Linked DNA regions of Thermovibrio ammonificans HB-1. The protein of the gene in region 1 interacts with the protein of each later gene in a pairwise test. Links are inferred from orthologs where the notes say so. Each region holds a gene or a part of one and is shown in the gene's direction. Other genes may lie near its edges.

The links.
Region 2: the proteins of sfsA (region 1) and THEAM_RS08150 interact in binary tests that used the Escherichia coli proteins (3 or more experiments, as listed by UniProt). The link is inferred for Thermovibrio ammonificans HB-1 from one-to-one orthologs.

The regions. Positions count from the first base shown.
Region 1 is NC_014926.1:1,306,830-1,313,381, reverse strand. What follows is about bases 1,615-4,531. They hold sfsA (DNA/RNA nuclease SfsA), read left to right. Parts: upstream 1,615-2,680; coding sequence 2,681-3,382; downstream 3,383-4,531. Other genes in these bases: THEAM_RS06745 (NifB/NifX family molybdenum-iron cluster-binding protein), read right to left, coding at 4,340-4,531; THEAM_RS06750 (DUF1847 domain-containing protein), read right to left, coding at 3,768-4,343; THEAM_RS09670 (hypothetical protein), read right to left, coding at 3,434-3,574; cobC (alpha-ribazole phosphatase), read left to right, coding at 2,056-2,703; gltA (NADPH-dependent glutamate synthase), read right to left, coding at 1,615-1,934. Outside these bases: THEAM_RS06770 (RNA methyltransferase), read left to right, coding at 1-487; more of gltA, read right to left, coding at 507-1,614; more of THEAM_RS06745, read right to left, coding at 4,532-4,711; cooS (anaerobic carbon-monoxide dehydrogenase catalytic subunit), read left to right, coding at 4,892-6,552. UniProt on the Escherichia coli protein: Binds to DNA non-specifically. Could be a regulatory factor involved in maltose metabolism.
Region 2 is NC_014926.1:1,567,459-1,573,009, forward strand. The notes cover bases 2,567-5,551. They hold THEAM_RS08150 (glutamate-5-semialdehyde dehydrogenase), read left to right. Parts: upstream 2,567-3,426; coding sequence 3,427-4,677; downstream 4,678-5,551. Other genes in these bases: miaB (tRNA (N6-isopentenyl adenosine(37)-C2)-methylthiotransferase MiaB), read right to left, coding at 2,567-2,570; THEAM_RS08145 (YiaD family glycine zipper/OmpA-like lipoprotein), read right to left, coding at 2,609-3,364; cas6 (CRISPR-associated endoribonuclease Cas6), read left to right, coding at 4,868-5,551. In the rest of the region: THEAM_RS08130 (tRNA (5-methylaminomethyl-2-thiouridine)(34)-methyltransferase MnmD), read right to left, coding at 1-778; THEAM_RS08135 (bifunctional nuclease family protein), read right to left, coding at 775-1,245; more of miaB, read right to left, coding at 1,242-2,566. UniProt on the Escherichia coli protein: Catalyzes the NADPH-dependent reduction of L-glutamate 5-phosphate into L-glutamate 5-semialdehyde and phosphate. The product spontaneously undergoes cyclization to form 1-pyrroline-5-carboxylate.

The DNA.
Region 1 (6,552 bases):
AACTTCCCTGACCACCCTCGATATCCACGACATAGCGAGAGCGGCGAGAACTTACGGGGTAAAGCGCTACTTTATCGTTCAGCCGATAGAGAACCACCTGTGGCTTGCCAGGAAGCTCCTCTCCTTCTGGCAGGGAGGCCACGGCAGAGAGTACAACCCCAAACGGTGGGAGGCCTTAAAGCTTGTAGAGGCCGTTCCCTACTTTGAAGATGCCCTGAAGAGAATAGAAGAGCTCGACGGCGTAAAACCCAAAGTTGTTGTTACCTCTGCCAAGCGTTACCCCGGGGCTGTCTCTTACGACTTCCTGCGGGACAGGCTGAAAACCGAAGACCTGATAATCTGTTTTGGAACCGGTTGGGGACTAACCGAAGAGTTTATAAAACAGGCTGACTACATCCTTGAACCGATAGAGGGGCCTACCGACTACAACCACCTGTCGGTTCGCTCTGCCGCCTCGATAATCTTCGACAGGTTGCTGGGAAGGTAAGGGGGAGAGCCCCCGAAGGCTACTCCCCTTTGTACTCCCACTTGCCGGTTGTCAGGTACTTGTGGATAGACTGGGCCGCAATTTTGGCGTGTTTTATGGCCGTTACAACCAAGTCTCCGCCGTTTACCACGTCGCCGCCGGCCCAAACACCCTCTACGTTGGTTCTGAACTCCTCATCTACCGTAGAGAGGTTGTTCCACTTATCTATCTTGAGTCCCTCGAGGTCTTTGTAGGCGGTGGGGTTATCGCCTTGTCCTACGGCGAAGATTACAACGTCGCACGGTATCTCAAACTCGGAGCCCGGAATGGGTTCAACTTTTGGCCTTCTGCCCTCCTGAGGTATGAGCTTCATCTTAACGCACTTGAGGGCTTTAACTTTGCCCTCTTCGTCGCCTATCACCTCTACCGGCTGGGTGAGCCAGTTTATCTTTACGCCCTCCTCTTCCAGCATCTCCCACTCGTCCTCCCGGGCCGAAGAGGAGTCCTTTGTACGCCTGTAAACCACCTCAACGTCGTTCCCCAGTCTTACCGCAACTATTGCGCAGTCAACGGCTGTAAAGCCTCCGCCGACAACTATCACTTTCTTATCCTGGGGAAGCTCAACCTCCTTCTCCGGTGCAAGTAACGGGTGGGTTTCACCTGTGTTCACCTTCATTAGGAATCCAATTGCAGAGTAACACCCTTTAAGGTCGGCTCCGGGAATATTCATCTTCTTACCCCTTCCGGAGCCTACCGCTATAAAGACCGCGTCGAACTCTTTCCTTATCTGGTCGAGGGTGATGTCCTCGCCTACAACGCAGTTGGTTTTAACCTCAACGCCGAGGTTGATTATGTGGTTTATGTCCCAGTCGAGAGCCTCCCTCGGGAGGCGGGGCTCGGGGATTCCGTAGCGCATCACGCCGCCCAGGTAGGGGAGAGCTTCAAATATGGTAACGCTGTGGCCCTTCTTCCTCAGGAAGTAGGCAGCCGCAAGTCCTGCCGGCCCGCCGCCGATTACCGCAACCTTCTTACCGGTGTCGGGCTCAACTTCATCCTTCCACTCAACGCCCGACATCCTTACGTTATCGGCGATGAACCTTTCGAGCCCGCCTATTGCAACGGCCTCTCCGTTCTTCCTCCTTAGCAGTATACAGGTGCTCTCACACAGCCTCTCCTGGGGACACACCCTTCCGCACACGGAGCTGAACGGGTTTCTGTCCCTCAGGATTTTGTAACCTTCTAACACGTTCTCCTTCTGGATTGTCTCTATCCACTCGGGGATTCTGCTGTTTACGGGGCAAGAGTCCATGCAGGTAGGAGTTTTGCACAGTAGGCACCTTATGGCTTCGTCTTTTGCCGCCGTGTGTCCGTAGCCGAGAACGTACTCGTTAAATACTCTCTTCCTCACATCCGGAGGGAGAACGGGCATGGGCATCCTGTCCATCCACCTGTCAAGGCGCTTTTTCATCTCTTTCATCCTCCTCCTCGTGTAGGTAGTTCCTTTCTCGAGACAATTTTATCTGAACTGTTTCAGTTTTGTAAAAACACCTTCTGTATAATTCTGGCCACATTCGAGCCGGAGGTTGAGGATGCCCAGGATAATACTCGTTCGCCACGGAAAAACCGTATGGAACGCCGAGGGGCGTTACCAGGGAAAGATGGATATCCCCCTGAACGAGGAGGGTAAAGAGCAGGCGAGAAGAGTGGGCGAGGCCCTGAAAGGATTCCCCGTAAAGGCCGTTTACTCGAGTCCCCTTTCCCGCTGCCGCGATACCGCTGCAGAGATTGCCAAACACCACAACCTTGAAGTTCAGGTAAAGGAAGGGTTTAAGGAGATAGACCACGGCGAGTGGGAAGGTCTGCTTGCCTCCGAGGTAGAGAAGAAGTACCCGGAACTTCTTAAACTTTGGCGCACAAGGCCGGCAGAGGTTAAAATGCCCGGAGGGGAGAGCCTTCGGGACGTTTACGACAGGGCCGTTAAGGCTTTTAACGAGGTTGTCTCTTCCCACTCCGACGAAGACCTGATTGTAATAGTGGGGCACGACGCCACAAATAAGGTTCTCATGTGCCACCTCCTCGGGGTAGACCTTAATAAGTTCTGGGCCTTTAAACAGGCAAACTGCGGAATTACGGTTCTTGAGTACAGCCCCGAAACCGGAAACGTTGTGGTTCACGTTGCGAACGCAACCGGCCATTTGGGGAAGGACATAGACTTTGAGGTTCAGAAGTCCCTTTAAAGTTTTAGACCTAAAAGAGGAGTTTGGACAGCTCACCTTTGGAACTTTTGTTGAGAGGCTCAACCGGTTTGTCGTTCTCCTGCTTGTAAACGGCGAGCTGAAAAAGGCCCACCTTTCCGATACGGGAAGGCTCAGGGAGCTCCTGGTTGAGGGGGCTCCCCTTTTACTTGCACCCAACCCCCGCGGGAAGCTCGATTACAAAGTGGTTGCCGTTAAGAGTGGAGGTGAGTGGGTCCTGATAAATACCCAGGTTCATCCTAAAATCGCCCAAGGTCTAATAGAGGCCGGCTGCCTTGGGTTTAAGCCTAAGGAGATTCTGCGTGAGGTTAAAAGGGGAAGGAGCCGAATAGACTTTCTAATTGACGGGGACTTCTATCTCGAGGTTAAAGGGTGCAACTTGGTAAAAGAGGGGGTATGCCTTTTCCCCGATGCTCCTACCGAGAGGGGCAGGAAGCACCTTGAGGAGCTGATTAGGCTTAAAAGAGAAGGTTTCAGGGCGGGAGTTCTCTTCCTGGCTTTTAGGAGCTGTTTTTCTCTCCGTCCCAATGCCGAGACCGACTCGGCTTTTGCCGAAGTTTTTAGTGAGGCTAAACTCTCAGGAGTGGACTTTTTCGCCTTCCGCCTTGTCCTTAAGCCGTTGAGCGGAGAGGTTTGGGCTGTCGAGGAAATCCCTGTATGACATACTGATTCCTTCTTTTTTCACTTTCCTGAGAATTTTAATCATGTTTGGCTACGAAGAAATCGCTTCCAGTTTGTAGGTTTTTTTCCGTTTCTCTTCTGAGAGTTTTGAAGCGTCTATTTTTAAGTTGTGAAGCTTCTCCAGCTCCAAATACTCTATCCAGGCTTCAAGGATTTTCCGGTACTCTGTCATATCCCCTCGCTTTGTCTGTTTGTGTCGGTTGATACCCTTAATTTTAAGGAAGTTATGTCTTAACCTTCACCGACTTTATCAGGAGCCACTCTTGATTTTTTCACAAAGGCCGCCTATTATTTCTTTCCCAGATGCTCCATCTCTCCCTCCTCACTGTTTGGGCTGCCCCCAAAGCGGTTGGGGGCCCTTTTTTTTAACCTCCGAGTCTCCTCTTGTAGTAGTTGCTGTATATGGCTCCCGCCGGGTTGTGGGCAAGGACCCTGTCTTTAACTATCAGCGTTGTTGTGGGTGCCTTGGAGTGGTTCTGGAAGATGATGTCGTGACCTATGCAGAGCCCGACTATCACGTTCAGCTCCGTTCCTGCTCTGTTTAGAGCCTGGGCCTGAAGCACCGGGTTGCACGTGGCTTCTAAGGAGTCGGGTCTCATCTTCTCGATTTTTAGGAGGGATTTATCTACGGCTCCAACTTTGCAGGCTGCAGAAAAAACGCTGAACCCGGCCTTTTCCAGGTATTCTACCAGCACTCTGGTCTCTTCAAAGAGCCCTATGCAGAAGGCCACGCCGATTTTTTTAAACCCCATTCGCCGTGAGAACTCTATGAGCTCTTCAACACGTGTAAGTTTGCAGTAGAATTCCCGCTCAACGTCTGATGCCACTTTGAGCATCTGCTCCTCGGCGGGAGTTAAGCTCCTGAGGAGCTCTTCGCCTCCGGGGGCACACACTTTGCCTCCCCTGTAACAGTCGGGGGAGTTGCAGTTGTGGCACTTCATCTGTGCTCCTCCTCGTTGGGCTCGGTGAGCTCCGGAAGCTCTCCTTTCTTAAATAGCTCTAATGCTTCGTCTAAGAACTTAACCTCTTCCGGTACGAGGTAGACCTTTATACCCAAGCCGTTTCTTATTTTGTCGAATGCTCCCGGACCCATCTCCTTTACAAGGACGGCTTCTACTCCCTTTTCCTTGAACATTTGGGCTATGTAGATTCCCCTTCCCCTCTGAACGTGAAGGCCGGGGTTTTCAACGATTTCAACGGCGTTGGAGTCGGTATCGACAACGGCAAACAGGCTCGATTTGCCGAAGTGAGCGTTAATAAGCCTTTTTCCCTTTACCTCTGTTTCCAGTACGGGAGCTGCCACTTTCATAGTTATCCTCCTTCAGAGAAAGATTTAATTGTGTAACTCAAATATAAGGCGTGTGATACAGCTTAACTACTGATAATCTGCACAAGTTTATAGAACTCTAATCATCGTTGACGAATGTCAAACCTTTTTCAACTTGCCGAGGGTAACATTAAAGTTGAAAACAAAATTAAGGAGGTTTCAATGTTTGGGTTCTTTAAGAAAGGGAACGGGGGTAAGAAGGAGGAGAACTTCTGCGTTGAGTCCGACCTTGCCAAAGGGGTAGGAATCAAGATGCCCTCTTTCCACGAGAGCGTTAACTACATGTACAAGCAGGTAAAGGAGGCGGGCCTCTCGAACGTTGCAGACCGTTTTGAGGCAATGGAGAAGGTCAGGTGTAAGTTCTGTAAGGAAGGGGTTTCGTGTCAGCTCTGTTCAATGGGACCGTGCCGTATAACTCCGCAGACCCCCAGGGGAGTTTGCGGTATAGACGCTCACGGTATTGTTATGAGGAACCTCCTCATCAAGGCGAATATGGGCCTTGCCGCCTACACTTACCACTGTAGGGAAGCTGCTCTTACGCTACTTGAAACTGCAAGGGGCAACACCGTTTACGAGATTAAAGACCCGGCCAAAATCGATGCCCTTGCGCAGGTTTTGGGCGTAGACCCCAACTTGCCTCTTGACAAGAAGGCCGAGGCTGTGGCCGAGGGTGTTTTGAAGAGCCTCTCTCAGAACGACACTTCTGTTTTCGTTGAGAAGTTGGCACCCGAGAGCAGGAAGGAGGTGTTCAGGAAGCTGGGCATTATGCCAAAAGGGCCGATGAACGAGCTCGTTGACTCTGTTACCCGCTCTATGACCAACATAGACGGCGACTACGTAACTCTTGCCCTTGCAGCCCTCAGGAACGGTGTGGCTTCTGCTTTTGGTGCTCTCGTTCCCCTGGAGATGATTCAGGACGCTCTCTACGGTACGCCTTCTCCCCACCAGTGTACCGTTGATTTCGGCGTTCTCGACCCTGACTACGTTAACATTCTGCCCAACGGTCACGAGCCTTTTGTCGGAATGGCCCTTGTGAAGCTCGCTCAGGATGAGAAGTTCCAGCAGATGGCGAGGGAGGCCGGCGCTAAGGGGATAAGGATTGTCGGCTCTATTGAGACCGGTCAGGAGATGATGGCCCGCCTTGAGTGTGGCGATGTTTTCCCGGGTTTAACTTCCAACTGGATTTCAATCGAGTACTTCCTCTCTACCGGTGCAGTTGACGCCTTTGTTATGGATATGAACTGCTCCCTTGCAAACCTTAAGGAGTACGCCGATAAGTACCGCTTCAAGCTTATTGCAGTGTCTAACATTATAGGGGTTCCGGGCTCTATAAGGCTTGAGTATAAGCCCGGTAACGAGGCTAAGGTTGCTGAAGAGATTATTAAGCTGGCCATAGAGAACTTTAAGGAGCGTAAGGAGGTTCAAAAGGCCGATGTTTCCCGCTTTAAGCAGAATGCAATAGTGGGCTTTTCTGCCGAAGCGATAGTTGAAGCCCTTGGCGGTACCCTCGACCCGCTGCTTGAGGTTATTAAGAGCGGAGACATTAAGGGGGTTGTCGCTCTGGTTAACTGTACTTCCCTCGGTAACGGTCCTCAGGACAGCATGACCGTTCAGATTGCCAAGGAGCTTATCAAGAGGGATATCCTCGTTATAGGTGCAGGTTGCGGTAACGCGGGCCTTCAGAAGGCCGGCCTTGAAACTTTGGAAGCTGTAGATAAATACGCCGGTCCAAGGCTTGCAAGCGTGTGCAAGGCCCTCGGTATTCCTCCCGTTCTGTCTTTCGGAACCTGTACCGACACGGGGAGGATTATTATGACCGTTGT
Region 2 (5,551 bases), 260 kb from region 1 along the record:
GCTCCCTCGGCTCGGAGAGGGTTGGGTCTCTGAAGGGAACGGCCGAGGGCAGATGGAACTTCTCAAGGAGCTTCCCCTCCGTTTCGAAGGAGGGGGAGGCAACTGTTGAGCGGGATTTCCTCCCAACGGCAACTCCCTCTCTCACGCCGAAACCGGCCATATGGAGGGCCCGCCTAACGGGAGTGGCGGCCGAGTAGGTGGCCAGTATCCCTTCCGGCTTTATGAGCCTTCTCAGCTCCCTGAAGAACTCGTAAGTCCAGAGCTCCGGATTGACCTTAGGGGAGAAGGGGTCATGGAAGATAGCATCTGCAAAGTGCTCTTCCTCTATAGACTTAACCGCCCTCCTGCCGTCGGCAATCAGCAGTTTTAAAGAGACTCTGCCGTCAGTGTAAACAAAGGTGGGAACAGGGCGGTTGCATACCTTGCGGCCGAGAAGCCCTCTGAAAATCGGCTTCCACTTTTCGTAACGCCCCCAGTTAAGCTCCAATGCCTTCAGAGGCACTCTCAGGTCGAACTCGTAGGCAACAACTCTAACCGCGGCGGAAGGGTTGGCCGACAGCACCGTGTCGAGGAAGGCAACCGTGTTGTAGCCGAGGCCGAAACAGGAGTCTAAGAGCGTAACTTCCCCCCGAGAGGCGGCAACTTCCGCCACCTTACACGGTTTACAGAACTTCTCTACCGCCTCCGTAAACGCCCCTGCCGTTGTTGAGTGGAAGTGTTCGTTAAACAGGTCGGAGAGAAACGTTTTTGAGCCGTCTTGAGTTGTTACAACCCTCACTGCTCAAATATTTCCCTTATGAGCCTCTCCCACTGCTCCTGACACTCCTCCCCCTGACACTTATCGAGTGGTATCACCGAGGCCTTCTCTATAACCTCCCTCTTCACGAATATGGGAGCATTCAGCCTTACCGCCAGGTTTATGGCGTCGCTGGGCCTTGCGTCAATTCTGAAGAGCTCCCCGTCGGGGCGCCTCACCTCAATAACTGCAAAGTAGATGCCCTTGTCGAAGTCGTTGATGATTACCCTCTCAACCTCCCCCTTGAAAATCTCCAGAAGCTCCCTGATAAGGTCGTAGGGGAAAGGCCTCGGTGGAACTGCACCCAAGAGTTCCGTCTCGAGGAGTTCCGCCTCCCAGTTGCCAACCCAGATGGGAACGGCGAAACGCTCTTCCTCGTTACCGAGGATAATGATTGGCAGGTTACTGAACCTGTCCTGGGTCAAGCCGATTACCGATACCTCAATCATCTCTTGCTCCTCACTCCGGTTGTTACTGGTTTTCCTTTTAAGAAAAAGGGCGAAGCCTGAGTTATTTCAACCTCCACGGTTTTCCCTATAAGCTCCTCAGAGCCTTCCACCGCAACGGGCTTGTTGTCGGCGGTCCTTCCGTAAAGCTCGCTTCCCTTGGGGCTAAAGCCCTCAATCAGAACCTCTTCAACCTTCCCCACCCTCTCAAGATTCCTCTCAAGGGCTTGCTTCTTAACGAGCTCCTGAAGGGTTTGGAGTCGGCGGTTTTTCACCTCTTTGGGAACGTCGTCTTTAAAGGTAGCGGCCTTTGTGAAGGGCCTGGGGGAGTACTCAAAAACGAAGGCCTGGTCGAAAACGCACTCCTCAACGAGGGATAGGGTCTGTTCAAAGTCCTCCTCGGTTTCCCCGGGGAAGCCCACTATAAAGTCCCCCGATAGGGCAACGTTGGGAACGAACTCCCTCAACATCTGAACCTTCTCTATGTACTCTTCCCGGGTGTAGCCCCTGTTCATCCTCTCTAACACTCTGTTGGAGCCGCTCTGAGGGGGAAGGTGAACGTAGGGGCAGACTTTCGGTATATCCCTAATCGCCCGGGCAATCCGCTCGCTAAAGCCTGCCGGGTGAGAGGTTGTGAACCTTACCCTCTCTACTCCCTCAACTTCGGAAACCATATACAGGAGGTCGGCAAGGTCGGTCCCTTGGTAGCCGTAAAAGTCTACGTTCTGGCCGAGCAGGTGGACCTCCTTAACGCCCCTTTCGGCAAGCCGTTTAACCTCTTCAACAACCAGGTGGGGGGCCACACTCCTCTCCCTTCCCCTGGTGAAGGGAACTATGCAGTAGGTACAGAACCTGTTACAGCCCCTCTGAACAGTAACGTAGGCAATGAAGGGGTTCTCAAGGTAGCTGTCTACGAGGGGGAGCTTCTCCTCCTCCGGTATCTTCCGGTTGAGGATTTCAACAACGCGCCCTTCCCTCTTTACCCTCTCCAGGAGTTGGGGGAGCTTCACAAAGTTGAAGGTTCCGAAAACCAAATCCACGTGGGGAAAGCGGAGAATCTGCTCCTTCTCCTTCTGGGGCACGCAGCCCGCCACCGCCACCACAAGGTCGGGCCTTCTCTTCTTAAGCCTTTTGAGATTGCCGATGAAGGAGTAGGCCTTGTTGTCGGGTTTGGCCCTTACGGAGCAGGTGTTTACTATAACGATGTCGGCCTCCTCCGGCGTTTGGGCCTTCTCGTAGCCCATGTCCCTGAGGAGGCCGGCCATCTTCTCAGAGTCGTTAACGTTCATCTGACAGCCGAAGGTCTTTATGAAGAACCTCTTTGCCATCGGGCCTCTTTAACAGGATTTTTAATCCTTAATATATTTCAACCGCAGGGATTAGGAATGGCCTCGCCCTCGGGGTAGATGAGAATCTCTACCCTGCGGTTGAGCGCCCGATGCTGCGGGGTGTCGTTGGGGGCAATCGGGTTCTTCGGGCCGCAGCCGAAAACAAGGATTCTCTCGGGCCTAACCCCCGCCTCAACGAGCACCTTCTTCACCGCCTCTGCCCTCTCCTTAGAGAGCTTCAGGTTGTACTTCAGGGAACCCGTATTGTCGGTGTAGCCCACAACTACAACGGTCGTTTTGGGGTTCTCCTTTAAGGTTTGGGCTATGCGCTGAAGCTCTTTAACAGCCTCGGGCTTGAGCTCTGCACTGTTGAGGCCGAAGAGAACCGAGTCTTTGAGAACCACCTTGACCCTTCCGGGCTCCTTAACAACGGCCTTGGGCCTCTTATCGGAAATCACAGGCGCCTGAGGCTTAACAGCAGGGTTCGTGTGGTCTACAGGCTGAACGCCCAAATCCCTGCCCAGGGCCTCTGCCTGCTGCTGGAGTATGTAGCCTATAGCCCCGCCGAGAACCGCACCTGCGGCCGCCCCTATAAGGGCCCTTTCCCCCTTGTTACTGCCGGAGGGACCCGTGAGTGCACCTATGGCACCGCCCACAACGGCTCCGATTGCAGCTCCAGCCGCAACCTTGTTCACCTCCTTCTTAGGGGCCGTTTGGGCCTGCTGCTGTTGCGTTGTTGCACACCCTCCCAGCAGAAGGGCTCCGGCAGTTGTTAGTGTTAAAATTCTTTTCATTGCACGACTCCCTTGAAACGGTTTTCCACCAAACAATTTAAACCCCTTGCGGAGGTTATCAAATGTTCAACGTTAAAGAAGTTGCAAAAAGGGCAAAGGAGATAAGCTACTCACTGGTCGACCTCTCTACGGAGCTCAAGAACAGAACCCTTCTCACGGCGGCCAAGCTCATAGAGGAGAAAAAGGAGCTCATAGAGACGGAAAACAGAAAAGACCTCATAGCCGGAGAGGAGCGGGGCCTCTCAAAAGCGATGCTCGACAGGCTCCTCCTGAACGAAAAGAGAATAAAAGGAATGGTTCAAGTTCTGAAAGACGTTGCAAACCTGCCCGACCCGGTAGGCGAAGTGATAAAGATGTGGACCCGCCCAAACGGACTGAAAATAGGGAAGATGAGGGTCCCCTTGGGGGTGGTCGCCATCATCTACGAGTCCAGACCCAACGTAACCGTAGAAGCCGCAAGCCTCTGTATAAAGAGCTCAAACTCGGTTATCCTTAAAGGGGGGTCCGAAGCCATAAACTCAAACAGGGTCCTTGTGAACATTCTCAAAGAGGCGGCGGCAAAAGAGGGTTTCCCCGAAGAGGCGATTCAGTTCATAGACACAACAGAGCGGGAAGCCGTTAAAGAGCTACTACAGCTCGACCAGTTTGTAGACGTTGTCATTCCCCGGGGCGGAGAGGGGCTCATACGCTTCGTTGCAGAGAACGCACGCATGCCGGTTATAAAACACTACAAGGGCGTATGCCACGTTTTCGTAGACGAGTTTGCCGACCTTGAGAAAGCCTGGAACATCTGCTTCAACGCCAAAGTGCAGAGGCCGGGTGTTTGCAACGCAATGGAGACAATGCTCGTCCACAGCAAAATAGCCGACGCCTTCATGCCGACAATGGTTGAGCTCTTCAAAAAGGCAAAAGTTGAGCTCCGGGGCGACGAAAGGGCCAGAAGCTACGACCCCGAATACATAAAACCCGCAACAGAAGAAGACTGGTACGCAGAGTACCTCGACCTTATACTGGCGGTCAGAGTGGTTGACTCACTGGAGGAGGCAATCGAGCACATAAACACCTACGGCTCCCACCACAGCGACGCAATCGTAACCGAGAACTACACAAACGCCATGAAATTCTTAAACCGGGTAGACTCGGCGGCCGTTTACGTTAACGCTTCTACCCGTTTCACCGACGGGAACGTTTTCGGCTTAGGAGCCGAAATGGGAATTTCAACGGATAAGGTCCACGTTAGGGGGCCCATGGGCCTTGAAGACCTCACAATTCCCAAATACATCATCTTCGGAAACGGTCAAATCAGGGAGTAACGGTGATAAACGACCCGAAGCTGGGAAGCCTCTTCTTCTGGTTCTTCTTCGTAGTAACGATAGCCTGGACGGTTATCGCAGTTGCGGTAAGAGCTTACAGAATGTTAAAGAAGAACAGATAGCGATGATGGTATAAATTTTCCCTGGGGGCTGCCGCTGCCCCCTTCACCTCCGGGGAAAGGGAGGGAGCTTGAGACTAAAAATCGTGTTTAGAACCGATAGGGTTCCTATCCTCTACAGGCACAGAGTTGTCTCGTTAGTTAAAGAGGCCCTGAAAAGGGGAAACGGTGAACTCTACGAAAAGCTCTACGGCTCTCAAAACCCCAAGCCGTTTACCTTTTCACTCTTTTTTAACCCGCCCTACAGGGTTGAGAAGCTGCCCCTCCAGATAGACGAAACCTTTACCCCGGAAAGGTTCAAAGAACTTCGCCAGGTGGAAACGTTCACCCTGGAAAGCGGCACGTTCTCCGTGAACATATCAACTCCTGACTACCTGTTTGCAGTCTCCCTTGTAAACGGCCTGGTGAGCCTAAAAGAGTTCCTGTTCAGCACCGAAAAGGAGATGCTGGTCGGCGGCAAGAGGGTCATTTGGGAGCTTCTGAAAATCACCCCCTACCGCTCAAGGCCGGTTAAAAAGGGCGAAGCTGTAGTAAAAACGCTCTCTCCGATAGTGGTTGAAGATAAAAGGGGGAAGCCGGTCCTGTGGAACTCTCCCGACTTTCAGAAGGCCCTGAACTTCGTAACCGACAGAAGGCTTAAGGAATTGAGGGGAAAGGGGCTCAAAAGGGAAATCTCTGTTATCCCCGTTAAGTGCGAGAAAAAGGTTGCAAAGGCAACGTTCAAAGAGTTCAGGGAGAGAACCGGTAAGCCCTAC